DNA from 4 places in the Rahnella sp. 2050 genome. Region 4 is predicted to be linked to each of the others. Evidence: predicted binding sites of a transcription regulator. Region 4 holds the regulator's gene; each other region holds the start of a gene.

The links. The regulator PhoB, encoded in region 4, activates phosphate uptake and scavenging genes when phosphate is short. The targets are predictions, from matches to a motif close to CTGTCATAAAACTGNCNNAT.
Region 1: a site for PhoB is predicted at 4,796-4,815, ahead of ABIC79_RS02250 (phosphoethanolamine transferase). Genes of this name have one in related genera too.
Region 2: a site for PhoB is predicted at 4,632-4,651, ahead of phoA (alkaline phosphatase). Genes of this name have one in related genera too.
Region 3: a site for PhoB is predicted at 3,404-3,423, ahead of ABIC79_RS23560 (MIP/aquaporin family protein). Genes of this name have one in related genera too.

Annotation. Positions count from the first base shown of each region.
Region 1 is NZ_JBEPKE010000001.1:526,041-533,680, reverse strand. Features, by position in the region: gene ABIC79_RS02265 (alpha/beta fold hydrolase) at 368-1,381, shown strand; gene ABIC79_RS02260 (phenolic acid decarboxylase) at 1,466-1,972, opposite strand; gene ABIC79_RS02255 (LysR family transcriptional regulator) at 2,118-3,014, shown strand; gene ABIC79_RS02250 (phosphoethanolamine transferase) at 3,050-4,684, opposite strand; gene lpxA (acyl-ACP--UDP-N-acetylglucosamine O-acyltransferase) at 5,046-5,834, shown strand; gene ABIC79_RS02240 (DUF2891 domain-containing protein) at 5,878-6,900, opposite strand; gene ABIC79_RS02235 (DUF979 domain-containing protein) at 6,913-7,640, opposite strand, start outside.
Region 2 is NZ_JBEPKE010000001.1:475,445-483,084, forward strand. Features, by position in the region: gene ABIC79_RS02035 (HlyD family secretion protein) at 1-1,118, opposite strand, end outside; gene ABIC79_RS02040 (DHA2 family efflux MFS transporter permease subunit) at 1,200-2,753, shown strand; gene ABIC79_RS02045 (L,D-transpeptidase family protein) at 3,015-3,935, shown strand; gene phoA (alkaline phosphatase) at 4,733-6,163, shown strand; gene ABIC79_RS02055 (cation diffusion facilitator family transporter) at 6,334-7,245, opposite strand; gene ABIC79_RS02060 (HlyD family secretion protein) at 7,525-7,640, shown strand, end outside.
Region 3 is NZ_JBEPKE010000010.1:82,865-90,504, forward strand. Features, by position in the region: gene glpX (class II fructose-bisphosphatase) at 1-678, opposite strand, end outside; gene glpK (glycerol kinase GlpK) at 822-2,345, opposite strand; gene ABIC79_RS23560 (MIP/aquaporin family protein) at 2,391-3,239, opposite strand; gene zapB (septal ring assembly protein ZapB) at 3,817-4,056, shown strand; gene rraA (ribonuclease E activity regulator RraA) at 4,121-4,606, opposite strand; gene ABIC79_RS23575 (1,4-dihydroxy-2-naphthoate polyprenyltransferase) at 4,727-5,653, opposite strand; gene hslU (ATP-dependent protease ATPase subunit HslU) at 5,748-7,082, opposite strand; gene hslV (ATP-dependent protease subunit HslV) at 7,095-7,625, opposite strand.
Region 4 is NZ_JBEPKE010000002.1:849,124-856,763, forward strand. Features, by position in the region: gene ABIC79_RS11195 (ABC transporter substrate-binding protein) at 1-325, opposite strand, end outside; gene sbcC (exonuclease subunit SbcC) at 565-3,813, opposite strand; gene sbcD (exonuclease subunit SbcD) at 3,810-5,048, opposite strand; gene phoB (phosphate response regulator transcription factor PhoB) at 5,276-5,965, shown strand; gene phoR (phosphate regulon sensor histidine kinase PhoR) at 5,988-7,307, shown strand; gene ABIC79_RS11220 (helix-turn-helix domain-containing protein) at 7,341-7,640, opposite strand, start outside.

The DNA.
Region 1 (7,640 bases), on a different contig from region 4:
TGACAATATATAAAAATAATTTTTTAATTAAATGATGGGTTTTTTATATCATTATGCTTGTGTTTATACCCCGCCGGGGAATATGTGATATTTATTATGTTAAGAAAGATGGAATATTCCCTGTCCTTATGAATAATTATCTCAACAGGTGTCTTAAGTCAGAAATGAAAAATATCTTTGCTTCACACTGACGAAAGACCTTTATTAACGTTAAGTGATGGGTCAATCATAAGGTGTGAAATATGTCTGAGAATAACGCCATATCACAATTATCCGGAATGTTGGATAAGTGGTTTTCCTGACGGCGTAAAGTTTGTAGCATAAGGCTTTACGCCGTCGGTTCCGTGAACACCACCAGGACAACCCCATGCTTCCCCGTTTTAAACTGCTCTTTTGTGCTGCTGTTTTATCGTTCTCCTTCTCCGGCGCGTCAATGGCTGCCGATGCGCCTTCTTACGGTCCGCAATTGCAGGGATTTGATTATCCGTTCCCGCTGAAACAATTCTCTTTTAATTCCCAGGGTGCCCCGCTGCAAATGGGGTATCTGGATGTGCCGCCCACCGGGCACAAAAATGGTCAGACCGTGGTGCTGATGCATGGCAAGAATTTCTGTGCCGCGACCTGGGGTGACACTATTTCGGCGCTGGTCAGTAAAGGCTACCGGGTTATCGCGCCCGATCAGGTCGGGTTCTGTTCGTCGACCAAACCTTCGCATTACCAGTACAGTTTCCAGCAACTGGCGACCAACACGCATGATTTGCTTAAAAGTCTGAAGATTACCAAAGCGGTGATTGTCGGGCATTCGACCGGCGGTATGCTGGCGACGCGCTACAGCCTGATGTATGCGCCGGAAGTGTCGAAACTGGTGCTGGTGAACCCGATTGGTCTGGAAGACTGGAAAGCTAAGGGCGTGCCGTATCGTACCGTCGATCAGTGGTACGACCGTGAGCTGAAAACCTCGGCGGAAAGCATTAAACAGTACGAACTCAAAACCTATTACGTGAATAAGTGGAAACCGGAATACGACCGCTGGGTCGATATGCTGGCAGGGCTGAACAACGGGCCGGGGCATAAACTGGTGGCCTGGAACTCGGCACTGATATACGACATGATTTTCACGCAGCCGGTCTTTTACGAATTCAAAAACCTGCGTGTACCGACCACGCTGATGATCGGCACGGCTGATACGACAGCCATCGGCAGCGATATTGCGCCGCCTGCGGTAAAAGCAAAAATCGGTCATTACAACGTGCTGGGTAAACAGGTTGCGAAGCTTATTCCGCACGCGAAACTGATTGAGTTTAAAGGTCTGGGCCACGCACCGCAGATGGAAGAACCGGAAAGATTCAATGCGACGCTGCTGAAAACGCTGGCGCGCTGATGTTCCTGTCCCCCTGAAACGGTATTCATGAAAAAAACCGCAGTCATGACGGACTGCGGTTTTTTTATGTCTGCGGGTTAACGATTAACGCAGATTGTCCGGGAAGTTAGCCGGTAACTCGCTGGCAGCGCAGTCGATCACAGTGTCATTGTCAGCGCCGCAGTCACGGACGAAGGTAATGGTGGCGAATTCGTCGATGACTTCAGTCGGATAAGCGGGTCCGGCATCGCGGTAAGCATTCATCAATGGAATATGTTCGTTCTGGAAGCACACGGTTTTTTCCGGATTGTTCATGATCCAGCGTGGGAAGAAAATGGTGCCGTGGAACACGTTGTCGCCCAGATTTACAATCAGGCTGACATCTGTACCGGTCGGTTCTGTCCAGGAAATTTTGTACACATCAGAAGCCACACGCACGATATAGGCTTTCTGGTCTTTCACCCAGCGGTTACCGACCAGCCCGCTATGGATGCGGTAATCCAGCGTTTCGGCATTTTTCACATAGATTTCATAATTCCAGCCGTTGTCGTAAGTGTAAACAACGTGTTTGCCGATGAAATTGCTCAGGTCATGTTTATCAAAGTTGCTCATGGTAATTCTCCTTAATGCAGTAACAGGTGAAATGTTTTGTTTCGATGAGGAGAATATTACGCGCTAAAAAATTGATAAAAAAACGCTGATTTCAGATGGAAATAATCTAAAATTTAGATGTGTTTTACCTAAAGGGAGTAAAAATATGGCACTTCCACGCACCACACTTGAGCAGTGGGTGGTATTACAAACGGTGATTGAACAAGGAAGTTACGCGCAGGCCGCAGAGGTACTGAACCGCAGTCAGTCTTCCGTCAGTTATGCCCTGAGTGGGTTACAGGAACGTCTCGGTCTGCCGTTGCTGGAGATTCATGGCCGTAAAGCGACGCTGACGGAACAGGGGCGGGCGTTGCTGATGCAGGCCACGCCGCTGATTTCCGCCTTTTTGCAACTTGAGCACCGTGCCGCCGGGCTGAAAGACGGGACGCGCACCGAACTGAGCCTGGTTGTCGACAGTGTCTTTCCCAAATACCGTCTGTTTCGCGCACTCAAAAATTTTCAGCAGCAGTTTCCCGATACCCGTGTTCATCTGACAGAAATTCTGCGCGGCGAAAGCCTTAAGCAATTAAATGAACGATCAGCGGATTTATACATCACCACACTGGCACCGGAAAATGCGATACAGGGGCGCTTCCTGCTCGACGTGGATTTTGTGCCGGTGGCCAAAAGCGATCATCCGCTGATGAGCCTCACCGTTCCGCTGACTGCGCAGGATCTGGCGCGTTTTCCGCTGATTAGCGTGGCCGACCGGCACGCGCCGCGTGCAGAAAATGTGTCATCCGGCCCTGTTGCCAGCTGGACATTCACCACTGTCGGGGCCGCAATGGAAGCCATTGCGGTGGGCGTGGGGTACGGCTGGCTGCCGCTGGAAAGTGTGGAAAAAGCGCTGGAGAGCGGTTTGCTCCGCCGACTGGAATTATCAGCCAGAACGGTGCGGCAAACGGCTTTGTATATGGTGATGGATAATGAATCTGAGCGGTTTGATAAAACGGTCAGCACGCTGGCAAAAAGCATTCTGACGGAGTGCGGTTTGCTGCCATAACGTTCTGGCAGCAAACCGTTTCAACAGGGGCGTGATTACCTTTGTGATGTACGACAGGCTGCCAGAATATCCAGTTGCGGATCACGTTCCGAGGTTTGCACGTCCATCGCGCTCAGCACGGTGTGGAACAGGTTATCCTGTGAAACGTCTTTGTTCACGGCATACGATTTCAGGCATTGCAGATCAATTCCCTGCGCTTTCACATAACCGCTGGATAACCAGAACAGCATCGGCACGTGTGTCTGTTGCGCCGGTGCCACGCTGTAAGGCGTGCCGTGCAAATACAGGCCATTTTCACCCAGCGATTCGCCATGGTCAGAAAGATAAATCACGGCCACGTTGTACTTATCCTGATACTGCTTCGCCTTCTCAATCACCTGCGACACCGTGTAATCCGTGTAAAGCAGGGTATTATCGTAGGTATTCACCAGTTGTTCCTGAGAACAGTTTTCAATATCGCTGCGCGGGCAGTCAGGCATAAACTTACGGAATTCCTGCGGATAGCGTTTGTAGTACGTCGGGCCGTGGCTGCCGATCAGATGTAAGCCAATCAGCGTATTTTTGCCGTCAGGTTTGATGTCGTCATCGATATTCTGCATCAGCGCCATGTCGTAGCAGGTATCGCCATCACAGTATTTACCGTCTTTTTTTGTATCGATGGTGATATTCGGCACACGGTCGCATACGCCTTTACAGCCTTCATCATTGTCTTTCCAGAACACCGAAACACCGGCTTTATGCAGGATATCCAGCAAGCCTTCACTGTTACGGGCGCGGTTGGCGTCGTAGCGGGTGCGCTTCATATTCGAGAACATGCACGGCACAGAAATCGCCGTTGCCGTGCCGCATGACGTCATTTTATTAAAGAACACCACGTCAGGAATAGCCTGTGTGTACTGATTAGTCGGTTTGGCGTAACCCTCAGATGACTGATTTTGCGCCCGCGCGGTTTCCCCAATCACCAGGAACACCAGATTTGGTTTCTGCCCCGGTTGCTGCACCAGTTTTGCATCGTTGCCAATAGTCTGGAACGGCATTTTCGGCGTGAAGTAACGGTGATTGATGTACTGGAACGCGCTGTAGAGGTAGTTTGTCGGCACAATTTCCAGATTCAGGGTGCGGTTGTTACGGCCTACAGAGGCGTAATCTTTGTAAAAAATCCCGGCAATGGAGGCAACCACCAGCAATGAAATCACCATCGACACCAGACGGACACCGAGACGGCGTAACGGCGTTTTTTCATAGCTGACCGGTGTCAGGAAAAGCAAAATAGCGGGCAAAACGCCGGTGAAGACAAACCACAGTATCACTTTCAGATTCAGGTAAGACGACGCTTCAGCCGATTGCGTCTCGAGAATATTTTCGATCATGCCGCGATCAAATACGACCTGGAAGGTCATCATCGCAAAACTGGCGAGGGCACTGACCGGCAGCACGATAATAAAGAATGGCTTAAGCAATGGACGAAAGCTGAAAGGGGTGAACACAAAGTTCAGTGCGGCAAACAGCGCAACCGGAATGCTCAGGGCAAAAGCCAGGTTGTACGCGGGCAGTGCATGTAAGATGTGATAAAAATGCAGCAAAATCGGCAGATTAACGATAAAGGTAAAATACAGGGTCAGCAGTAAAGTCAGCGTAAAGTAGCTAATCTTCGGAAATATAGAGCGCAATGAAAACTCCCAACAGGGTGGTGGTAGCAGCGTTGATGTGAAGGAAACATAACGTATAGAAATGAATATCCAATAGAATATTCATCCAAGCTTAAGAAAGCCTTAATCTACCTGTCATAAAATTTTCATTATGCAGCGTTTCCGAAAAGGTTCAGAAAATAAAAAAAATATAAGAGACCGCCTTTTCGATCCTGAAGCCTTATGCTGTGCCGTGTAGCGATGCGGATGTTCAACGAAACACTCCCCTTGTTTAAACCTCTCTGAGTGCGTTTCCCTCCGCTCATTTTGATCTTTCCCTGATTATGCCTGTCCGGTTTAATTCACTACTGACTGCCTGCTGGCTGTCAGAAGGATGTTCGTGTTGATTTCATCTTCGGCCACAATTGCGGCCAGCAGTATCATAGAGCCAGGTGTCATTATCGGCCCGCGAGTGGTTATCGGGCCTTTCTGCTTTATTTCCGCCGGTGTGCAAATCGGCGAAGGAACACACATTTCTTCTCATGTCGTTATCAACGGCAATACCAAAATTGGCACGGATAACCAGATTGGCATGGGCTCATCCATTGGCGAGATCAGCCAGGATTTGAAATACGCCGGAGAACCCACCGGGCTGGAAATCGGCAATGGAAACCGCATTGGCCGCCACGTGACACTGCATCGCGGCACCGTGCAGGGCGGTGGTATGACCCGGATCGGGCACCTGAATGTGTTTGAAGGGGGCGTGCATGTCGGCCATGACTGTCAGATAGGAAATGCCACGTTTATCGGCGAACACAGTGCTCTGGCGGGGCATGTTTCATTAGGCAGTGATGCCCGGATTGATGCCCTGAGCGCGGTGCATCAGTTTTGTATTATTGGCACGGGCGTCCATCTCCTTGCTAATACCTGTGTGGTGCAGGACGTGCCGCCTTTTGTGATAGCGGGGGGAAATCGCGCGGTGCCGAAAGGGATAAACGAGCAGGCAACGGAATTTTGCCGGGCCGGAAAAGCGCAGCAAAATGTCATCCGCTATCTGTACGATTTGCTTTATCACCAGCCGGAATCGGTGGAACGGGTGAAGGGGGAAATTGAGCAGCTCAGCGCGGAATATCCGTTACTGTGCCACTTCAATGCATTTTTCCTTGATTCAGCGCGCGGGATTATTCGCTAACGATTTCACGGAAACCCTGCGGCTGAACAGAGGAAGAGGGCTGTCAGGCTTCGAGTGCCAACAGGGCAAAGGTCGCCAGCCAGTGTTCGCCCATGTAGGTGCTGTCGAGATGGTTCAGCGCGCTGTGCAGATGGGCTTCTGCCGTCTGGCGCAGCAAGGCCGCACGCGGATCGCCCGCTGGCAGCGCAGAGGCCAGCGAACGCTGACACCAGGCGCGGCTGAGATTCAGTCCGTCCAGATGGCCAATTTTACCGTCACTGCGGTCAGTGACCGTGGCGGGGGTGAAAAGCGTGGCAGGCTGGCTGTGAGCCAGATCCGGCAGGAAACGGCCAAACCAGGTCACAAATGCTTCGCCCGGCAGAACGCGCCGCATCAGTTCAGCCTCCATCAGGGAGGGTGACAGGAATTCATCACCGCCCGGTTCCCACGCCTGACAATGCACATCTTGCAGATGCCAGCGCAGCGCCGTTTCTTCGATCAGTTCTGCCAGTTTGTGATGCTTAACGCAGCTCGCATAATCAAGCGTTAATGCCAGCGCAAACGCGGTGTTGAAATGGCTGCCGACCCGCAGGGGATAGGTGGCTTTGGGCAAAAACTCACTAAAACTCTTTTCGAAGAACCGGCTCATCGGCGCCAGCGTTTTTGCCCATTCAGCAGCCTGCGGCAATGCCATCTCATGCAATTGCTGGCTCAGCGCCAGAAACCACGCCCAGCCATACGGTCTTTCAAATCCGGCATGTTGCGGTTGTTGCAGATAGGCCATTTCACCGGCGACGTTTTCTGGCGTGAAATGCTGGCCGATCACCGCAATGATTTTTTCAGCTTCCGGTAATTGCGGAAAACGATCCAGCAGGCGCAGCAATAACCAGTATCCGTGCACGCAGGAATGCCAGTCATAGCTGCCGTAAAAGACCGGATGTAACTGGCGTGGCGTTTGCGCATCTGCCGCGCTGCTCATGGCATGCATGAGTTTGTTCGGGAATTCACGGGTTAAATGATTCAGCGCCAGTGAGGCAAAACGGGACGCCATCTCTGGCGTCAGGGCGGTACTTTGTTGCGTCGTCATCGTCTTTCCTTATCAGAAACGGAACACAAAGAAATACATAAACGCGGTATTCACCAGCAACAGCAATACACCGGTTTTCCACTGCGCTTTAATCACGCCATTCTTGTCCTGCAATTCGAGCAACGCCGCAGGCACGATATTGAAATTGGCCGCCATCGGCGTCATTAAGGTGCCGCAGAAACCGGACAACATGCCGATCGCGCCCATAATCGCCGGATTTCCACCCAACTGGTTGACGATGAGTGGCAGCCCGATCCCCGCGGTCATCACCGGGAAGGCGGCAAAACCGTTGCCCATGATCATGGTGAAAAGTGCCATGCCGAAGGTATAGGCAATCACAATCGCCAGCGGTGAGCCGAGCGGAATGATGTTTTTGACCAGTTCCGATACCACGCCACCGACCCCCGCCAGCGCAAACAGCGCGCCGAGTGCGGCCAGCATCTGCGGCAGAATAGCCGCCCAGCCGACGGTATCCATCGTCTGTCCGCCCGCTTTCACGGCTTTGACCGGCGAATCACGCAGCATAACCAGCGCCACAATAAAGGCCACCAGCGTGCCGAGTACCAGCGAAATCAGCGTCACGTTTTTGGCTTCCACCAGCGGCGTGTATTTCAGCGTCAGGGTGCCGATCAGGGTCACAATCGGGATCAGCAGGGCGGGAATAAACAGTTTGTTGCCGAAGCGTTTTGCCCCCGCTTCGCGTTTTTCGACCTGTCCGGGCTGCTCACTGTCTGATTTGC
Region 2 (7,640 bases), on a different contig from region 4:
ACCGCATCGGTTAACGAAACGCGCGCATCCACGGATAATCCGGGGCGTAGCGCCGCTAAATCTGGCTGACCAGCGTCAAGCCGGATCCGCACCGGCACCCGCTGAACAATTTTGGTGAAATTGCCCGTGCCCGGCTCAAATGGCAGCAATGCAAACGTCGAACCTGATCCCGGCGCAAGGCTGTCGACTTCACCGCGAAACGTCACGCCCGGCAGCGCATCCACATGCACGTCCGCACGTTGTCCCGGCTGCATTCTGCCGGTCTGTGTTTCTTTGAAGTTGGCCGTCACATAAATGCCCTGTTCCGGTACCAGCGTCATCAGCCGCTGACCGGGTGTAACGTAATCGCCAACCTGTACCTGCCGGTTTCCCGCTATGCCATCGATGGCAGCAACAATAGTGGTGTGATTGAGATCCTGCTGCGCCAGCGCTTGTGCCGCCTGCGCTTTCACCACAGCGGCCTTCGCCAGTGCCAGCGCCGCCTGAATTTCTGCCCGCCGGGCGTGTGTCACCGCCGCCTGATTTTGGGCAACATCCAGCATCGCCGCGGCGTGCGCCGAGGTTTGTTCTGCCGTCACCGCCACCGTTTTATACCGGTCGGCATCATTACGTGATGTGGCACCGCTGACCGCCAGCGACTGATAACGCTGCTGCTCGGCTTCAGCATGTTGCTGTTCCGCACGCGACGAACGGATCGCCGTGCGCGCGGCTTCGATTTGGGTGAGTGCCAGTTGTTCCTGCGCCTGCTGGCTCAGCAACGCCGCTTCCTGCTGCGCTACCTGCGCGCGGGCATCTTCAAGTTCTCCCTGCGCAGACGCCAGACGAGCCGTAAACTCTTCGCTGTCGATCAGCACCAGTTTATCGCCGGCATGCACCCGCTGGTTATGACGCACCAGCACCGTCGAAACGAAGCCTTTTACTTTTGGCGCAACGCTGGTGGTGTCTGCCGTCAGATAGGCATCATCCGTGGATTCCGACGCGGGCGCAGCCAGTAACCATGCAGCGCCACTCAGGGCTACCATCAGCGCAATACCGCTGACCACAAAGATCCGCTTTGACCGTTTAGTGGCTTTTACTGCCGGGGACGGGCTCCCTTCATCTGCTGTTGCTTCACTCATTTTTAATTTCACTCATTGTATGATGGTCATCATATTAATATGATGACCATCATATAAACAAGTCCCCGGGATCTCATAGCCATGTCTGTCACCCTGACTCCAGCCGCGACGCTTTCGCCTGCGGATTATCCGACATCACGTAAGTTTTTGATTTTCAGCATTATGGCGTTCGGTATGTTTCTGGCGCTCATCGACATTCAGATTGTCGCCGCCTCGTTAAACGATGTGCAGGCCGGGCTTTCCGCCGGACCGGATGAAATCAGCTGGGTACAAACCTCGTATCTGATCGCCGAACTGGTGATGATCCCGTTCTCGGCTTTTCTGACGCAGGCACTTTCCACCCGCTGGCTGTTCAGCGCATCGGCGGCGCTGTTCACCCTCAGCAGCATCGGATGCGGATTGTCGTGGAATATCGAGTCGATGATCTTCTTTCGCGCGTTGCAGGGTTTTACCGGCGGCGCGATGGTACCGACAGTATTCGCGACCGGCTTCGCCATGTTTCAGGGCAAACAGCAGGCACTGATCCCGGCGATCCTCGGCATGGTCAGCGTGCTGGCCCCCACGCTTGGGCCGACTGTGGGTGGCATAGTCACGCAGTTACTCGACTGGCGCTGGATTTTCTTCATCAACATTCTGCCCGGCGCTCTGGTTGCCACCGGTGCCGTGCTGTTTATTCATGTGGATAAAGCGGACTATCCGATGCTTAAACGTATCGACTGGATTCATTTATTATCGATGGCAATAGCGCTCGGTTGTCTGGAATATGTGCTGGAAGAAGGCCCGCGCAAGAACTGGTTCAGCGATCCGCAAATCCAGATTTCGGCGTGGTTCTCACTGGTGGCCTTTGTGCTGTTTCTCGAACGATCCTTTTATTCGAAAAACCCGATCGTACGCCTGACGCCCTTCCGTGACCCGACATTCACCTTCGCCTGCCTGTTCAATCTGGTGGTTGGATTTGGTCTTTATGCCTCTACATATCTGACGCCGGTTTTCCTCGGCCGCATCCGCGATTTCAACAGCCTGCAAATCGGTACAACGGTGTTTGTGGTGGGTGTCGGGCAATTCTTCAGCACGATTATTGCCGCCAGATTAATCAGCCGCGTTGACCGGCGGATACTGATCACCGTGGGTTTATCCGGTTTCGCACTGAGTTTATGGCTGACGACCGCCGTGACCCCTTACTGGGGAGCAGAACAGTTTTTCTGGCCGCAGGTGGTGCGCGGCCTGTTCATTATGTTGTGCATCGTGCCGAGTGTGAACATGGCGCTGACCGCGTTTCAGGGGCCGGAACTGCGCTACGCCTCCGGGCTGTTTAACCTGATGCGTAATCTCGGCGGCGCGATTGGCATTGCCACGGTGAATACCTGGTTGCAGGACTGGACCCGCGTTCATGCGGCACGTTTCGGCGAATCGCTGGGGCAATACGGGGATCATGCGCAGGAAGTGATGGGATCGCTGGCGCAAAAAATCGGTCACCTGACGCCTGATACCGCTCAGGCATTGCTGATGGCGAAAGGCGTGTTTGGGGCGAAAGTCGCGGCGCAATCGCTGACGCTGGCGTTCAACGACATCTTTCAGGTCATGGCCTGGATGTTTATTGCCGCACTGGTTATGGTGCCGTTTTGCCGTAAATAAGGTCAGGAATGTGAAGGAAATGTGCAGGCTGCCGCAAAAAATGCGGTTGTGGCAGGGAACTTTTCTAACAAGGTGAGAAAGCTTTGGCCTGTTTGAAATAAATCCTTATAATTAGCGGCCCTGAAATGCGATTCGTTACACATACCGGATCCCTTTCAAGTGCTATGTGCAAGTACACTATTCCTCCGGCCGGTTTCTATCGGATCGGGGGGAATCAACATCCTGACAACTGCCAGTGTGGCATTAACGACCAACGAAAATATGAAAATGAGCATTCGCGCAATCCTTACCCTGGTTTTGGCAGTTGCTGCATATAGCCAGGCGTCTTTTGCTGTGGTCTACCCTCTTCCGGCCAATAATGGTCGTCTGGTCGGTGAAAACATCACAGTTACTGTTCCGCAGGGCAGCAGCCTGCCACTGGAACATTTTGCAGCGCAATACCAGATGGGTTTGAGCAACATGCTCGAAGCTAACCCTGGCGTTGACCCGTACCTGCCAACCCCGGGCACCGTGCTGACCATTCCTCAGCAGTTGATCCTGCCGGAAACCCCGCACGAAGGCATCGTGATCAACAGCGCTGAAATGCGTCTGTATTACTACCCGAAAGGCACCAATACTGTGGTCGTGCTGCCGATCGGTATCGGTGAACTGGGCAAAGACACCCCGATGAACTGGGTGACTACCGTTCAGCGTAAAAAAGCCGGTCCGACCTGGACCCCGACGGCGAAAATGCATGAAGAATATGCTTCTCGTGGCGAATTCCTGCCAGCCGTCTTCCCTGCGGGTCCGGACAACCCGATGGGGCTGTACGCGCTGTATGTCGGGCGTCTGTATGCAGTCCACGGCACCAACGCCAATTTCGGTATCGGTTTGCGCGTGAGCCACGGTTGTGTGCGTCTGCGTGATGCTGACATCAAATGGTTGTTCGACAACGTCCCGCAAGGCACCCGCGTTCAGTTCATCAACGAGCCGGTGAAAGCCACCGTGGAACCAGACGGCAAACGTTATATTGAGATCCACAACCCGCTGTCCTCTAACCAGGAAGAGTTTGATTCTCAGCAGCCACTGCCAATCACTCTGGCAGGCAGCGCAAGCAGCGTATCGATGGATCCGGCGGTCAACCAGACTGTTGTTCAGCGCGCTATCGAGATGCGTTCCGGTATGCCGGTACAGATCAACTGATTACGTCTTTGACGTTGTTGTGAAAAAGCCCCGTACATCGGGGCTTTTTTTTTGCATAGTGCCGATGCAAAGGCGGCTTCTCAGTTGCACTGAAAAGCTGACCGAGAAAGTTTCGGTTTCTCAATAACGGTGATCACTTATCGGGCAGCGCCGAAACCGCCCAAGAGGGAAACGTGCTTTTTCCCTCTTGGATCTCCCTTCGCTTTTTCAACAAGCGCTTCCGCTCGCTGGCTATGTTTCATCAGCCGCAGTGATAGCCGCAAAATCCCGCCGCTGCACGGTTCCCTTCGTTCGGGTTACAACCCGCGCAAAAAGACGCGCGGTTTTCCACCTCTCCTCAGGCGATATTTTGGAACCGGCCTCAGGCTTTTACTTCACAACCTCACTTACTTCATTCTTTAAAAAGTCGCGGGCGATTCAGAAAGCTTGCTGAACGGAGCGGCCTGGAGACCAGAGGCTCCAGGACCGAGTGAAGGAACCGCAAAGCGGCAAGATTTCCAGCCTGTCGCCGTGCTACCTGAAACATAGCCAGCGAGCGGAGCGCGCAGTAAAAGAGCCGGAGATTCTTAAGAGGCGCGGCGATAGGCGCCTCTTAAGGCCAGTTTGGGTGGCAACCCAAGGTCTTGACCTTGAAGTTGAAGTTGAAGTTAAAGTTAAAGTTAAAGTTAAAACCCAGTCTCACGGCCAGTCCGGCGCCTGTCATTAAAACGTCACAACTCTCCCTTAACCTTCCGGTAACAAAAAATATCGATATGTATATTTTTATTTCCGATGGTTTATAAAAAGGAGTTTTGATAATGCAACAATCCGTATCTCTGGTCGCCCGCGCAGTCACTGCCGCCCTGCTGCTTTCCGCTTCTGCCTCCACCCTCGCCGCTGACACCGACACGCTGACCGACCGGGCGGCAAAAGGCGTGCTGACGGAACCGGGTGGTGCCCGCCGTCTGAGCGGTGATCAGACAGCAGCGCTGAAAGCCTCGTTGTCAGACAAAACGGTGAAAAACGTGATTTTGCTGATTGGCGACGGCATGGGTGATTCTGAAATCACGTCTGCACGTAACTATGCAGAAGGCGCAGGCGGCTATTTCAAAGGCATTGATGCCCTGCCGCTGACCGGCCAGTACACGCATTATTCTGTGGATAAGAAAACGCAAAAACCAAGTTACGTGACCGATTCCGCCGCATCAGCCACCGCCTGGGCGACCGGTGTTAAAAGCTATAACGGCGCGATTGGTGTGGATGTAAACGGCAAAGATCACCAGACCATTCTTGAGATCGCCAAAGCCGCAGGCAAGGCCACCGGCAACGTCTCCACCGCAGAATTGCAGGATGCAACGCCGGCCGCACAGATTGCGCATGTGACCTCACGCAAGTGCTACGGCCCGCAAGAAACCGCAGAGAAATGCGCCAGCAACGCGCTGGAAAATGGCGGACGCGGTTCGATCACGGAACAGTTGTTGCAGGCTCGCGCTGATGTCACGCTGGGCGGCGGCAGAAAATCGTTCAGCCAGCTGGCGAAAGCCGGTGAATTTAAGGATAAATCCCTCAAAGAACAGGCGCTGACACAGGGTTATGTTTGGGTGGAAAACGCAGAACAGCTCAGTGCCATCACGCAGGCAGACCAGAAGAAACCGGTTCTTGGCCTGTTCTCCGAAGGCAACATGCCGGTGCGCTGGCAGGGTCCGAAAGCCACTTATCACGGCAACATTGATAAACCGGCTGTCACCTGTGAAGCCAATCCGCAGCGCACCGCTGACATCCCGACGCTTGCCGCCATGACTGAAAAAGCCATCGACTTGCTGAAAGCTAATCAGAACGGTTTCTTCCTGCAGGTTGAAGGCGCATCGATTGATAAACAGGATCACGCCGCTAATCCGTGCGGACAATTCGGTGAAACGGTGGATCTGGATGAGGCCGTGCAAAAAGCGCTGGAGTTCGCCCGTCAGGACGGCAACACGCTGGTTATCGTCACCGCCGACCACGCCCATTCCAGCCAGATTATCGAATCCGATGCCAAAGCCCCCGGTCTGACCCAGACGCTGACCACCAGGGACGGTGCACCGATGACTATCAGCTACGGCAACTCAGAAGATGATTCACAGGGACACACCGGGACGCAGCTGCGTATTGCCGCGTTTGGCCCGCATGCGGCGAATGTGGTGGGTCTGACGGATCAGACGGATTTGTTCTATACCATGCGGGATGCCATGGCGATTAAAGCGCAATAGTTTTGAAAATGAGGGTTTTGCTTTGCTCCTCCCCCGGCGAAGGGGGAGGACGGGAAGGAGTTTTAAGGGTAAATACTGACACTAAAAAAATTTAACTCTTTGATTTTTATTTAATACCCCACCCCAACCCTCCCCTTCGCAGGGGAGGGAGCAAACCCACAACCTTGACCTTAGTGCAATAAATTATCCAGTCTGTCGTCATCAATCCCGTCCGGCTCCAGATGAGCCGTCACATCCGCAGACTTAAACAACTTGCTCACCGCCATTTCAGCCGCATCACCGATATCGTGCCCGACATCCACCGTCAGATTGCCATCAACCTCGACGTGAAACTCGACAAATACGCGGTCGCCGCCGTTGCGGGTGCGAATGTCATGTACACCGCGCACGCCTTCAACACTTAATACTGCCGCTTTCACGCGCTTGCGGTCATCTGCACTCAGTTCGCGATCAAGCAACTGGGTCAGTGCATCTGCCGCCATACCGCGCGCATTCCAGATCATATAGAAGGAAATCAACAGTGCGCCGATGGAGTCGGAACGCGTCCAACCGAAGTAACGCTCGAAAATCAGCGCCAGCAGTACGGCAATATTCACCGCGACGTCCGTAATGTAGTGCGCGCGGTCAGCCGCGATGGCCGTTGATCCGGTACGTTTCACCACATAGGTTTGCATCAGCACCAGCCCGGTGGCGGCCAGCGAACTGCCGATGATCACCCAGATACCAAGACCGAGCTGCGCCAGGGGTTCCGGATTAATGATGCGCCCGATGGATTCACCGCCGAGCACCAGCCCCGCGCCGCCCAGTAACAGCGCCTGTACAAACGCGGCCACAGCTTCGGCTTTGCCGTGGCCGTAACGGTGGCCTTTGTCTGCCGGACGGATGGCATAACGCACGCCGATCAGCGTCACCATCGAGGCCAGTACATCGACCAGACCGTCGGCGGCAGAGGTCAGCAGCGCAATCGAACCGGTGGCGGCCCACGCCCAGACTTTGACGCAAACCAGGATCAGCGCGACGCACAGCGACACCAGCGAGGCAATACGTGTCAGGCCTTTATAGGAAGGCGCGGGACGGGTCATGGGTTGACCCACAAGAATGGTTGTTGTTGGGAATGTTTCACAAAAATGTCCTGAAGCAGAGAATCAACTTTATTTGAAAAATACAAATACCAGCCCGGCATTATAACCCATTTCCAACTTTTAAGACGTTCCCTATGGTTTGGATCTTTGTGCTTTCCCTAAGGTTAATTGACATGGATTTACTTGCATTTACATCAATACGTTCTAGCTTAAAACAAGATTTCTTTGTTCCGGCGCGTGGCGGCCGATAATCAGAAGAGCACTATTCAGAAGAGCATTATGACAAACGATAACAAGACACAGCCCTCCGCGTCCGGCGACGCAAATACTGAACTCGATTCCAGCCAGGTAAAATCAGGAGGAGGTCACACTCAGGATCCCAAAGACCAGAAAAA
Region 3 (7,640 bases), on a different contig from region 4:
GCCATCCAGCGCACGGATCACCGCAGCGGAAATCACGCCTTCCGGCGCACCGCCGATGCCATACAGCACATCCACTTCACTTTCCGGCATGCAGGTCAGGATTGTCGCCGCCACATCGCCGTCCGGGAATGCGAACACACGCACGCCTGACGCCAGCATTTCGCGGATGGCGTCGTCGTGACGGGGTTTTGCCAGAACAGCGACGGTCAGTTCGGTCAGCGGTTTATCCAGCGCTTTAGCAATATTGGCCAGATTCTCTGCCAGCGTCAGTTCGAGATTAATTGCGCCTTTTGCGCCCGGCCCGACGGCGATCTTTTCCATGTACATGTCGGGTGCATTGAGGAACGAACCTTTGTCGCCAACTGCCAGCACAGCCAGTGCATTGGACTGGCCCATGGCGGTCATGCGTGTACCTTCAATGGGATCGACCGCGATATCCACCGCGTCGCCGTTGCCGGTACCGACTTTTTCACCGATATACAGCATCGGCGCTTCATCAATTTCCCCTTCGCCAATCACGATAGTACCGTCGATATCGACTTTATTGAGCATGATGCGCATGGACTGAACGGCAGCGTTATCGGCAAGGTTTTTATCGCCACGACCCAGCCATTTGTAACCGGCGAGCGCGGCAGCTTCGGTCACGCGGGAGAACTCGATTGCTAATTCACGTTTCATTGGAAAGCCTGTAGAAAGAAAAAAAGAGGTCGGTGAGGCGAGGCTCATCTGTGGCGCAGATTTTAGCACAACGGGAAAGGTGCATAAAAAAACTCCCCGGATGGGGAGTTTCAGAAAGGGGTGTTGGCGATAATATCTGGCGATTACTCGTCGTGATCTTCCCACGAACGAACGCGTGCCACCGCTTTTTGCCAGCCTTTATAGCGGACATTACGTTCCGTCGTTTCAATGCTTGGGCGGAATTCACGTTCGATGGTCGCTTTGCTGCGCACTTCTTCCAGGTCGTTCCAGAAGCCGACGGCCAGACCTGCCAGGAAAGCAGAACCCAGCGCGGTGACTTCCAGCACCTCAGGGCGCTCAACGCGGGTGCCAAGAATGTCTGACTGGAATTGCATCAGGAAGTTGTTGGCCACCGCACCGCCGTCCACACGCAGTGCCTGCAGACGAGCGCCCGAGTCTGCCTGCATGGCATCCAGTACGTCGCGGGTCTGGTAAGCGATAGATTCCAGCGTCGCGCGGATGATGTGGTTGCTGTTCGCACCACGGCTCAGACCGAAGATTGCGCCGCGGGCATACGGATCCCAGTAAGGGGCGCCGAGGCCGGTAAAGGCGGGCACTACGTAAACGCCGTTCGTGTCTTTCACTTTCATGGCGAAATATTCGGAGTCAGTTGCGTCGCTGATCAGTTTCAGTTCGTCACGCAGCCACTGAATGGACGCACCGCCGACAAACACGGCCCCTTCCAGCGCGTAGTTCACTTCGCCGCGCGGGCCGCAGGCGATGGTGGTCAGCAGGCCATTTTTAGAGGCGACCGCTTCAGTACCGGTATTCATCAGCAGGAAGCAACCAGTGCCGTAGGTGTTTTTCGCCATACCAGGTTGTACACACAGCTGACCATAGAGCGCCGCCTGCTGGTCACCTGCGATGCCAGCGATAGGAATACGCGTACCGCCTTTACCACCAATGTTGGTCTGGCCGTAAATCTCAGAAGAAGAGCGAACTTCCGGCAGCATTTCACGCGGAATATCCAGCACTTCCAGCATGCGCTCATCCCATTGCAGATCATGGATGTTGAACAGCATGGTACGCGAAGCGTTGGTGTAATCCGTCACGTGAACACGTCCCTGCGTCATTTTCCAGACCAACCAGGTGTCGACGGTGCCGAACAGCAGTTCGCCGCGTTTAGCGCGTTCGCGAGAACCTTCAACGTTGTCGAGGATCCACTTCAGTTTGGTGCCGGAGAAGTAAGGGTCGATAACCAGGCCGGTGTTATGGCGAATGTATTCTTCCAGACCGTCTTTTTTCAGTTTTTCGCAGATGTCAGCAGTTCGGCGACATTGCCAGACAATCGCGTTATAGATTGGCTTGCCAGTTTCTTTTTCCCACACGATGGTGGTTTCGCGCTGGTTGGTGATACCGATACCGGCAATCTGATCGGAGTTAATGTCGGCTTTCGCCAGTACTTCCACCAGCACCGAGCTTTGCGATGACCAGATTTCCATCGGGTCGTGCTCAACCCAGCCTGACTTAGGGTAGATCTGGGTGAATTCGCGTTGTGACACGCTGACGATATTGGCATCGTGATCCAGCACTACCGCGCGTGAACTGGTTGTACCCTGGTCGAGTGCAACAATGTATTTTTTTTCGTGAGTCGTATCTGCTGACATAATATTCATCCTGCGAATGAGTAAGCTGTGGAACAGTTTAGCCGATCAGGCCTTACGCTGTTTGGATGGCTGAGGTGCTTTTTCTTCTGCCGGCTCATTAATCTGATTTGGCAAATGGCGGCCGATCAGCGCTTTATACGCGATGGCACCCAGAGAAGCACCGAGCAGCGGGCCAAAAATCGGCACCAGGAAATAAGGAATATCGCGCGCGCCGGTGAAGGCAACCTTGCCCCAGCCAGCGAAGTAGGCGAAGACTTTCGGACCAAAGTCACGTGCCGGGTTCAGGGCGAATCCGGTCAGTGGCCCCATGGAGGCACCGATAACCGCGATCAGGATACCGATCAGCAATGGCGCCAGCGGACCACGTGGAATGCCGTTGCCGTCATCGGTCAGGCCGAGGATCAGCGCCATCAGAATGGCCGTAATCACCGTTTCTACCAGAAACGCCTGCAATACGCTGATGTGCGGGTTTGGATAGGTAGAGAAAATACCGGCCAGATCCAGACTTTCGACGCTGCCGCGCACCATGTTGTGGCTTTGCTCAAAATCGAAGAACAGGTTGTAGTAAAGGCCGTAGACCAGTGCGGCGGCGCAGAAAGCTCCCGCGACTTGCGCAATGATGTAAGGCAGAACTTTGCGTCCTTCAAAGTTTGCAAACAAACAAAGTGCGACGGTCACCGCCGGATTCAGGTGTGCGCCGGAGATGGCGGCAGTCAGGTAGATGGCCATTGCCACACCCAGACCCCAGATAATACTGATTTCCCACTGACCAAAGGTTGCCCCGGCAAGTTTCATTGCTGCGACACAGCCCGCACCAAAGAAAATGATAAGCCCGGTACCCAGAAACTCAGCGATGCACTGACCTTTTAATGTGGAACTCATGGTTTGGCTCATAGTTTGATCCTGCTAAGGATGATGTTAATGGTTAGTTATAATTTTTCTGTTATGTCGTTTGTGAACGTAATCGGATTTTGGCGTTCATCATTAAATGAGAACGTAATGTGAATTTATCGTTAACGAGCATAAACGAGAAATAGCGAAATCAAATTTTGTGTGTCGTGTCATAAAAATGAGCGATTTCGCGTATTGCTGGAACTTGATGCAGCGCAAAAAGTCCATGATTTAACATTTTCAGCCGCCATTTGTGACAAACGAACATCAGCGTGCCTTCCCGCGCAGCGGCTAAGGTTATTCGGCATTAAACGGTATTTCTGGTGTGTGACGCTGCTTTTTAAGCATTTCCTGATACCCGGCGCTGTTAAATTGCAACAGACTGCGTGGATAAAGGGGTTGCGGGTAGACAGAACAAAGCTGGCTACATACAATCACCCGTTAAGACACACGCTGGTTTTGCGCAATTCTCTGATGAATTCGTTATAAAAATCGACGGAGTGCAGGAATTTTTGAGCCGTGTCCGGACGATGCGGCAGAACATAAGATGTGCGCCTTGCGAACATAAGGGGACCGAAAAATGTCATTTGAAGTATTTGAGAAATTAGAAGCTAAAGTTCAGCAAGCGATTGATACCATTACTCTGTTGCAGATGGAAATCGAAGAACTGAAAGAGCAGAACAACACCCTGTCTCAGGAAGTTCAGCAAGCCAGCGGCAACCATGAGTCTCTGGTGCGTGAAAATGCGCAGCTGAAAGAAGAACAACACGTATGGCAGGATCGTCTGCGTGCATTGTTGGGAAAAATGGAAGAAGTTTAATTACTTCATATTCCAAATAAAAAAGGACGCCTTGGCGTCCTTTTTTGTTGTGCTCAGAAGGAAATCACTCAATATCGAGCGGGTCTTCGGACAGCACGATACCGGTATTATCGGCATAAAGATGGTCGCCGGAGAAGAAGGTGACGCCGCCGAAATTGACACGAATGTCGCTTTCGCCAATCCCTTCACTGCCTGCGCCAGCCGGGATAGCCGCCATCGCCTGGATACCCAGATCCAGCTCTTCGAGATCATCAACCTGACGGACTGCACCGTAAATCACGATGCCTTCCCATTCGTTTTGCAATGCAAGGCGTGCCAGTCCGGCATCCAGCAGTGCGCGACGAACAGAACCGCCACCATCGATCACTAATACACGGCCACGGCCATTTTCTTCCAGCAGGTCATAAAGCAAGCCATTATCTTCGAAGCATTTCACGGTGGTGATTTGCCCGCCAAATGAAGTACGGCCGCCAAAGTTGGAGAACAAGGGTTCAACGACATTCACTTCTTCATGGTAGATGTCGCAAAGTTCGGAAGTATCGTATTTCATAGGATTTCATCTGGTTGCTGCATGAGTGTTCAGTATATCCCTTTCCGGCGGATGTTGGCAAAATCATCAATTGTTAAATGTGAAAAGTGACCTGATAAACGCACATCAGGCCAACTTTACTCAATTGAGCAACAGACCCACTGCAAACAAGACGTTAGTCAGCAACGCGGTTTTTACCATATGTTCCAGCAACGGGCGGACTTCAGTGGATGTTGTCGATTTCATCACCCGCATCAGATGTTTTGCCAGCATTGGGAGCGCCAGAATAAACAGCCAGCCGGTCCAGTGAGGCAGGTGCAGGGCGGAGAAAATCACCAGACACAGCACGGCGGCGGTCAGAATGATGGCGTGATAGCGTCGTGCGTTAACCGGCCCGAGGCGAACCGCCAGGGTATTCTTGCCGTTGGCGCTGTCGGTTTCGATATCGCGCAAATTATTGATATTGAGTACCGCGGTGGACAGCAAACCTGTCGCTGTCGCCGGAAGCATTACGATCCAGTCGAAATAGCCTGCCTGTAAATAAAACGTCCCTGCGACACTGATCCAGCCGAAGAAGATCAGCACGGAAATATCGCCAAGCCCCATGTAGCCATAAGGCCGCGTACCGACGGTATAGGTAATGGCGGCGCCAATCGACAGCAAGCCGAGGATCAGAAACCCGACCACGTCACTAGGCTTATGACAGGCCACGGCAATAAGCGCAGTACCGCAGATAAGGGTCAGCGCGATGGTCAGGATAATCGCGCGCTTCATCTGCCCGGCGGTAATCAGGCCCTTTTGCATGCCGCGTAAGGGCCCGACGCGTTCCGGCGTGTCACTGCCTTTCTCGGCATCGCCATAGTCATTCGCCAGATTTGACAAAATTTGCAAACAGCCCGCAGTCAGCAGCGCCAGTAGTGCAATGAGCGGATGGAAAACGCCTTGCAGGCTGGCAATGGCAGAACCCATAACGATAGAAGCAAACGCCAGTGGCAAGGTTTTCGGGCGCAGGCTTTCGAGCCAGGCGCGGGCGGGGGTTGTCGGAGTGAAAGGCGTGATTGTGCTCATAGGTGATTTCTCAGGTGAAGAATCAGTCCGAAATCTAAAAAAATCAGGGAGGCAAACGCCTCCCTGAAGATCACTTTCGGAACGTATGAGCAAATTATAAGATAAAACGGCTCAGATCTTCATCAGCTACCAGCTGGTCAAGGTGGCTTCTAACATAATCTGCATCAATGTTTATGGAGATACCGTTGCTTTCGCTGGCATCGTAAGAGATATCTTCCATCAGACGCTCCAGAACGGTATGCAGACGACGCGCACCTATGTTCTCGGTGGTTTCGTTCACCTGCCATGCGGCTTCCGCAATACGGCGGATACCGTCAGCGGTGAAATCAATGGTTACGCCTTCGGTCGCCATCAATGCTTTGTACTGATGAGTCAGCGAAGCACTTGGCTCGGTCAGTATGCGTTCGAAGTCTTCAGTCGACAGCGCCTGCAGTTCCACACGAATAGGCAGACGACCCTGCAACTCAGGGATCAGGTCTGACGGGCTGGCCGTCTGGAATGCGCCGGAAGCGATAAACAGAATGTGATCGGTTTTCACCATGCCGTGCTTGGTAGACACCGTACAGCCTTCCACCAGAGGCAGCAGGTCACGCTGAACACCTTCGCGGGAGACGTCCGGGCCTGAACTCTGGCCGCCACGTTTACAGATTTTGTCGATCTCATCGATAAACACGATGCCGTGTTGCTCAACGGCCTCGATTGCCTGTTCTTTCAGATCTTCCGGGTTCACCAGTTTCGCGGCTTCTTCTTCGATCAGCAGCTTCAGCGCTTCTTTGATTTTCAGTTTGCGCGGTTTCTGTTTCTGAGCACCCATGCTCTGGAACATCGACTGCAACTGATTGGTCATTTCTTCCATACCCGGAGGGGACATGATTTCCACGCCCATCGGGCCGGATGCCAGGCTGATTTCAATCTCTTTGTCGTCGAGCTGGCCTTCACGCAGTTTTTTGCGGAAGTTCTGGCGTGCAGCAGAAGGTTCCTGCGCTTCGTCAGGTTGTCCCCAGTTGTTTTTCGCTGGCGGGATCAGCACATCCAGAATACGTTCTTCGGCCAGTTCTTCAGCACGATAACGGTTTTTCTCAATAGATTGCAGGCGCACCATTTTTACGGCGGAATCGGTCAGGTCGCGGATAATGGAATCCACTTCTTTACCGACGTAACCGACTTCCGTGAATTTAGTCGCTTCTACTTTGATGAACGGCGCGTTAGCCAGCTTCGCCAGACGGCGGGCAATTTCGGTTTTACCGACACCGGTCGGACCGATCATCAGAATATTTTTCGGGGTGACTTCGTGGCGCAGCGCTTCATCAAGCTGCATCCGGCGCCAGCGGTTACGCAAAGCAATAGCCACGGCGCGTTTCGCTTTATCCTGGCCAATGATGTAACTGTCTAACTCGCTGACGATCTCGCGCGGGGTCATCTCAGACATAATTTTCGATCCTTACGCTTTAGAAGACAATTCTTCGATAGTGTGGAATTGGTTGGTGTAGATGCAGATGTCACCGGCGATGCTCAGCGATTTTTCGACGATGTCGCGCGCTTCAAGCTCGGAGTTTTCCAGCAACGCGCGTGCAGCAGCCTGGGCATACGGGCCACCGGAACCAATGGCAATCAGATCGTTTTCAGGCTGGATAACGTCACCGTTACCGCTGATGATAAGCGAGGCGTTTTCATCGGCCACGGCCAGAAGGGCTTCCAGACGGCGTAACATGCGGTCGGTACGCCAGTCTTTTGCCAGTTCAACGGCGGCTTTCACCAGATGACCCTGGTGCATTTCCAGTTTGCGTTCGAACAGCTCAAACAGCGTGAAGGCATCAGCCGTGCCGCCAGCAAAGCCCGCGATCACTTTGTCGTTATACAGGCGACGTACTTTTTTGACGTTGCCCTTCATGACGGTATTTCCCAATGTGGCCTGGCCATCACCACCGATAACGACCTTGCCGTTGCGGCGTACACTTACAATTGTTGTCACGAGCGGTTCCTCGTT
Region 4 (7,640 bases):
CCCCGAGTCCCAGCGCGCCGGTTGCCGTGCCGTTGGCGCAGCCGTGGATCCTGCCGGTGATCATCCCTTCGACAATTTGCTGGGCGCTGGCGAATTTAACGCCTTTCACATTCAGCCCGGCTTGTTTAAAAAAGCCCTGCTCCAGTGCCACATACAGCGGCAAACCACCGACAATCGGCCAGTAACCAATACGAATTTCATCGTCGTCGGCTGCAAAAACTGACGTCGGGATCATTCCGCCAAGGGTGGACACTCCGCCGGTAATGGCGAGCCATTTCATCAGCTGGCGACGTTTTTTATCAACTTCAGGTTTGATGTTTTTCATTGGCGGTTCCCTAAGCGGTTATGAGGACGTTGCAACTTGTACTGCAACTTGTATACATAACGTTAAGCACAGGGCGTGCCAGTTCGTTCCGGCAGCGGGAATAAACGTAAATTCAGCAGGTTGAGGAAAAAGCGCGCACTGAACTGGTGCGATTTTTGTGCACGCTTTCACAAAAAGGATCCACCGCAGGGCATGTGGCTAGCAATTTATCTAGCAACCTGCCCGGCAGTGGCGAGGGATCAGACTTTAAATTCACTGCTCAGGCGGCTGACGCCCAGACCGTTCACTTTGGTGACTTTGATCTGCACCGGAATACGGTCTTTCATCGCCTCGACATGGCTGATCACGCCGATGGTTTTACCCGAGGCATTCAGGCTGTCGAGCGCATCCAGCGCGGTATCCAGCGTGTCGGCATCGAGCGTACCGAAACCTTCGTCAAGGAACAGCGAGTCGATGCGGGTTTTATCGCTGACCAGATCGGACAGCGCCAGGGCCAGTGCCAGGCTGACCAGGAAGCTTTCGCCGCCGGATAGCGTGCGGGTATCGCGCACGGCATCGGCCTGCCAGGTATCGACCACCTGCAGTTCCAGCGCATCGCTGGTTTTGCGCTGCAACAGATAACGTCCGTGCAATTTTTCCAGCTGGCGGTTGGCCAGATACACCAGATGATCGAGCGTCAGACCCTGCGCGAATTTACGGAATTTCGCACCGTCGCTGGAGCCAATCATCTGGTTGAGATAACCCCAGTCATCACAGGTCCGCTGCGCCTGCGCAATCTGCGCAATCAGCGTCTGCTGACCATGGTGGCGTTGCTTGTCGCTTTCCAGCTGATTTTTCACTTCGCCCAGACGTTGTTGCAGGACTTTCAGTTGTTGTGCCAGCTCCGCCTGTTGCACCGTCAGGGCGTTAAGATCACTGTCGGTTTCACTCAGATGTGCAGGACGGGCAAGCTGATGTTTTTCGAGCTGCTGACGGGCATCCGCCAGTAATGCCTGCGCCTGTGCCAGTTGTTGTTGCAGATGTTCTTTGCGTTGCTGAAGCTGCTGGCGCAACGCGTCGTCGAGCAGCGCCAGTTTCACTGCGGCTTCATCCGAAAATCCACTGGCGCTCAATGCCTGCTGCCACGCCTGTTCCACCTGCGTCAGTTGTGCGGCGGTCTGTAACTGTTGCTGCTGAGTACTGGCCAACTGACCGGCCAACTGGTCGCGCTGTTCCTGCGCCTTATGCAGCGCGGTCTGGACATCACTCAGCGCTTGTTCTGTCGCCTGTTGTTGCTGATGTAAGTGCTCGCGAACCTGAGCAACCTGACGCTCTCCGAACAGTTCGAGGCGTCGGGCATTCAGCTCAGAAAGGGATTTTTCACCTTCCGCCAGTTGCTTTTGCAACCGCACGAGGTCTTGCTGAGATTTTGCCTGCATCTCTTCCAGCCGGGTAACGCGCTCTGTCAGCAAGGCGCTTTGCTGCTGCACTTTCTGCTGTGCATTCAGTGCGTCGTTCAGGGCATCTTTGGCCTGTTGCAGGGCCCGCGCCAGCTGTTCGTGCTGGCTCAGTCGCGCCTGCGACTGCTGCTCTTCCTCATCGCGGGCGGTCAGCCATTGCGTGATGTCGGCGGTATCATGCAGCGTAAACGTCAGATTCAGCGGCGCACTGAGTTGTTGCCAGTTCAGGGTATGCGCATTCAGTTGTTGCTGATCCTGCTCAAGCTGAGTTTGCAGCCGTGTTTGTTGCTCTTTCAGGCCTTTAATTTTCGCCGCCAGTTCGATACCGCTGGCTTTTGCTGCATCGAATTCCAGTTGCATTTTCTCGACGCGCTGCGCGGTTTCAGAAGGTTTAACCTCCTGATAATGTTCAATCGCCGGATGTGATGTTGAGCCGCACAGCGGACAGGCTTTGCCGCTTTGCAAATTCGCACGTTCGGCTTCAAGGCTGACGATCAGCATTTCCTGTTTATGCAGCGCCTTGACGTCGTTCAGATGTTCCAGTTGTTTCTGACATTGCAGACGGATCGCGCCCAGACGCAGTTCTTCTTCGGCCAGCAGCATCTGGTACTGCGCAAAATCTTTATGTTGTTGCTGCACGCGCTGGTTCAGTTGCGGGAAGATTTGCGAGAGTGAAAACAGCTGCTGCCGCACCGGCCGGAGCTGCATGAGTTCGGTTTGACGTTTTTGTAACACTACCTGCGGGTACTGTTTTTCCAGTTCAGCCTGACGTTGTTGTGCAACGTTAAGGGCTTCAGTCAGCGCGGCCTGACGGGTGTGATGCTGGCGGCTTTCCTCATCCAGTTTCTGACGTTCCGCCGTGATTTGCTGCAGCGTCGCGCTATGTTCACCAGCCTGTTTCTGCGACTCGCTGACCGCCTGTTGTGTTTCCACCAGCGATTTGCGCCATTGCGCGATTTCGCTATCCAGTGGCAGGATTTTTTCTTCGATCAGCGTCTGCATCTGACGCTGTTCTTCCGCCTGTTTCTGCCGTGCAGTGTGCGCCTGTTCCACCGCCAGACTCAGCGGCGTCATCTGTGCAATCTGCTGCTCCTGCTGCTGCGTCAGTTGTATCAGTAATTGCTGAAGGCGCTGCGCGTCATCCTGACAGCGCTGGCGATCATTGAGTAACGGACGCAGTTTTTCTGCCGGTTCGCTGCGCGCCAGTTGCTGTAACTGCGGCGCGGCGGCCAGATTTTCCTGCTCTGCGGCGGTCAGTTGTTGCTGAGACTGCTGCTGTTTTTGCTGCACCTGCTGCCACTGTTGCAGCCAGTTCAGATCCTGCTGGCGCTGCTGCGCCTGCTGACTGAGGCTGATTTCCTGCGTGTTCAGTTCAGCACGTTGTGCTTCCAGCGTCTGGCGCTGTTCTTCGCTGAGCAGTTCGATTCCGGCCATGCGCTGATGCAGACCGTCCAGCGCAATGCGCGCTTCTTTATGTTGCTCAAACACGCGTTGAGAAAGCAGACCGTAAATCTCGGTGCCGGTCAGTTCTTCCAGCAATTCGGCGCGGTCGTTGGCATCGGCATTCAGAAACGCGGCGAACTGCCCCTGTGAAAGCATCATGGATTTGGTGAAACGGCCGAAATCCAGCCCGGTCAGTGTGGCGATGGCATCGAGTTTATCGCGCACTTTATCCGCCAGAATTTTGCCGTCGGCCAGTAACGCCAGCTCGACTTTCGGTGCCTGCAGATTGCCGTCAGGGGAATTTTTGGCGCGGCGCTGGCTCCAGAAAGCGCGGTAACCCACACCTTTGACTTCAAACTCCACTTCGGCCAGCGATTCTGCGGTGTGGCGGGTCATCAGTTCATTCTGGCTTGGTGTAATGTTCAGCCGTGGCGTCTGATGATAAAGCGCCAGACAAATGGCATCGAGCAGGGTGGTTTTCCCCGCACCGGTCGGGCCGGTGATGGCGAATAATCCGTTGCTGGCAAACGGCTCGGCGGTGAAATCAATTTTCCATTCGCCTTCCAGCGAGTTCAGGTTTTTTAAACGCAGGCTGAGAATTTTCATTGTGCGCTGTCCTCCGCGTTCTGACCGTTGGTAACCTGTTCAACCACCTGCGCAAACAACGTGCGCATCCGTGCCTGACGCGGCTCGTCAGGGTCCGGTTCCAGCGCCAGCCGTCGTTCAAACACGTCGCTGACGCTCAGTTCGCTGAGGGTTTCTTTTTCCTGCTGCTCAATACTGTTGATTCGCTGTTCTTTGCTGCGGCGTAACAGCACGACTTCTACCGGGAGATCTTCCGTCAGCGCCTGAATGCGTCGCTGGATGTCGCTGAGATAATCCTGGGTGGAGACTTCAATATCGAGCCACACCGGTTTGGCCGGATCACCGCCTTCGAACTGTGCCAGTTGGTGTTCAATCTCCACCAGCGAGCCTTTGATTACCTGCATCGGCTGGAAAACCGGGATTTCCAGTGTGTCGATGGCGTTGAGCGTCGCACCATCAAAATCAAGTAAGTACACACTTTTAGCTTTGCTCAGTTCGTCAAAACTCAGGGCAATCGGCGAACCGCTGTAACGGATATGTTCGGTTTTGGCGACGCATTGTGCACGGTGAATATGACCCAGTGCCACATAATCGACCGGCGGAAAGGCCTGCGCCGGAAACGCATCGAGCGTACCTATATAGATGTCGCGCACGGAATCAGAGGTACTGACGCCGACAGTCGTCAGATGGCCGGTCGCAATAATAGGCAGCGGCATGCCCAGTTCGTCACGTCTGGCCTGCGCAGCCTGCCAGAGCGCGTCATAATGCGCGGCGATGGCTTCCTGCAATGCCAGTTGCTTGTCGCTGCCGGACTGTCCCGCCTGGCTGGCGAGCAGATCACGCGGGCGTAAAAACGGGATAGCGCACAGTATCGCGCCGGGTTTCCCGTCACGCTGACTGAGCACTAAAATCTGTTCAGAAAGGTTTTCACCGACGGTGGCAATCACCCGCGTATTCAGGCAGGAAAGGAGCTCGCGCGATTCATTGAGCGTGGCGACAGAATCGTGGTTACCAGCCAGCACCACCAGCTGGCAGCCGGTTTGCTGTAATTCCACCACGAAGCGGTTATACAATTCGCGGGCATAACTGGGTGGGGATCCCGTGTCGAAAATATCGCCCGCGACAATCACGGCGTCGACCTGATGTTGTTGCACCTGACCGGTCAGCCAGCGCAAAAATGCCTGATGTTCGGCTGCACGGCTTTTAGTGAAAAAGTACTGGCCGAGGTGCCAGTCTGAGGTGTGGATCAGGCGCATGAGACTCCCGTATGAACCCTGGATGACGACAATGGGGTAAAGTATAAACGTCGGCAGGGGAAGCTGTCCCCGATAAATCAGACCAATTTCAGCAAGATGGCCGGAAATTATCTGTCATAGTTGACTGTAATGAACCATTCTTTTCATTCATAAATCTGTCACAAAACTGACGCATAATGGCGCCCGCAATCAAATAAAAGATCGCTAACCTATTGGCAGGACCTACGATGGCTAGACGTATATTGGTGGTTGAAGACGAAGCTCCAATCCGTGAAATGGTGTGTTTTGTACTGGAACAAAATGGCTATCAGGCCGTAGAAGCTGAGGATTTTGATTCAGCGATTGGGCAGCTTGTTGAACCTTACCCTGAACTGATCCTGCTTGACTGGATGTTACCTGGCGGTTCCGGTATTCAGTTTATTAAGCATCTTAAACGTGAGGCACTGACCCGCGAAATTCCGGTGATGATGCTGACCGCACGCGGTGAAGAAGAAGATCGGGTGCGCGGCCTTGAAGTGGGTGCCGATGATTACATCACTAAACCGTTTTCTCCGAAAGAACTGGTTGCCCGCATTAAAGCCGTGATGCGTCGCATCTCGCCAATGGCGGTGGAAGAAGTGATCGACATGCAGGGTTTAAGCCTGGATCCGTCGTCTCACCGGGTAATGGCCAACGAGCAGGCGCTCGATATGGGGCCGACCGAATTTAAGTTATTACACTTCTTTATGACCCATTCCGAACGTGTATACAGCCGCGAACAGTTGCTCAATAACGTCTGGGGCACTAACGTTTATGTGGAAGATCGCACGGTTGACGTGCATATTCGTCGTTTACGTAAGGCGCTGGAAACCAGTGGACATGACAGAATGATCCAGACTGTTCGTGGTACCGGATACCGTTTTTCAACGCGTTATTGAGCCCTCACAGCGGAGAATCTGTGTGCTAGAACGTTTGTCATGGAAACGACTGGCGGGTGAATTGTTTCTCTTTTGCCTGCCAGCGTTAATTCTCGGTATCTTCGTCGGCCATTTCGGCTGGCTCCTCCTGGTGTCGCTGATGGCGGCACTGGGCTGGAATTATTACAACCAGCTTAAACTCTCTCACTGGCTGTGGCTCGACCGCAGCATTACGCCACCGAATGGGCGCTGGAGCTGGGAGCCGCTGTTTTACGGGCTGAACCAGATGCAGATACGCAACCGGCGTCGCCGTCGGGAATTAGGTCAGCTCATCAAACGTTTTCGCAGCGGTGCCGAATCGCTGCCGGATGCCGTGGTGCTGACCACTGAAGATGGCAATATTTTCTGGTGTAACGGACTGGCGCAGGATTTGCTCGGTTTCCGCTGGCCGGAAGATAACGGGCAACATATCTTCAACCTGCTGCGTTATCCGGAATTCCGGCTGTGGATCCAGACCCGCGATTTCAGCCGGGCGCTGAATTTACAACTCAATAATGAGCATTATGTCGAATTTCGCGTCATGCCTTATTCCGAAGGACAACTGCTGATGGTGGCACGCGACGTGACCCAGATGCGTCAGCTTGAAGGCGCACGGCGTAACTTCTTCGCTAACGTCAGTCATGAACTGAGAACCCCATTGACGGTATTGCAGGGGTATCTGGAAATGATGGAAGACGCCAAGCTGGAAGAGCCTTTCCGCACTAAAGCGCTGGATACCATGCAGGAACAGACGCGGCGGATGGACGGGCTGGTGAAACAGCTGCTGACGCTGTCGAAAATCGAAGCCTCAGCGAATATTGATTTGCACGAAAAAGTGGATATTCCGGTGATGCTCGGCATGCTCGAACGTGAAGTGCAAACGTTAAGCAACGGCAGGCATGAAGTGGTGTTTCGCGTAAACGACAAGCTGAAGGTCTTTGGTAATGAAGATCAACTGCGCAGCGCGGTGTCGAACCTGGTGTATAACGCGGTTAACCACACGCCAGCGGGGACACGGATTGAAGTCAGCTGGCAACAAACGCCGCATGGCGCACAGTTCCAGATCAGCGACAACGGACCGGGCATTGCGCCGCAGCACCTGCCGCGCCTGACCGAACGTTTCTACCGCGTCGATAAAGCCCGTTCACGTCAGACCGGCGGCAGCGGACTGGGACTGGCAATCGTCAAACATGCGCTCAGCCATCACCACACGAAACTTGAAGTCATGAGTGAAGTCGGCGTCGGTACCCGGTTTATGTTTATGCTGGCGCCGAAGTTGATTGTTCCTCAGGAACAGGCCAGCCAAAGCGGCGTAAAGGGATAAAAATCAAGCCACAGCAACAAGCTGTGGCTTCTTTTAGCAGATGATCTGTAAACCTTTTTCTTCAATTAGCATCAGTAAGATCAGCGCCGCTCCGGTGGGTTTGGTTTCATCCCGCTCCCATTTTTGAATGCTGTTGGCGGACATATTGATGAGTCTTGCCAGTACGCCCTGACTGATTTTTTCTTTCTCACGCAAAGCGCGAATGCGTTCAGCAGAGCTTTCTGCGAAGGCTTTCAGTCTTTCCTCCTGAACGGCTTCATCAACTATTTTGTTAATTTCACGCATCGTGGTTTGTGTTACCACGCCAGATGAATCATGGAAGCGTTGAGCCAT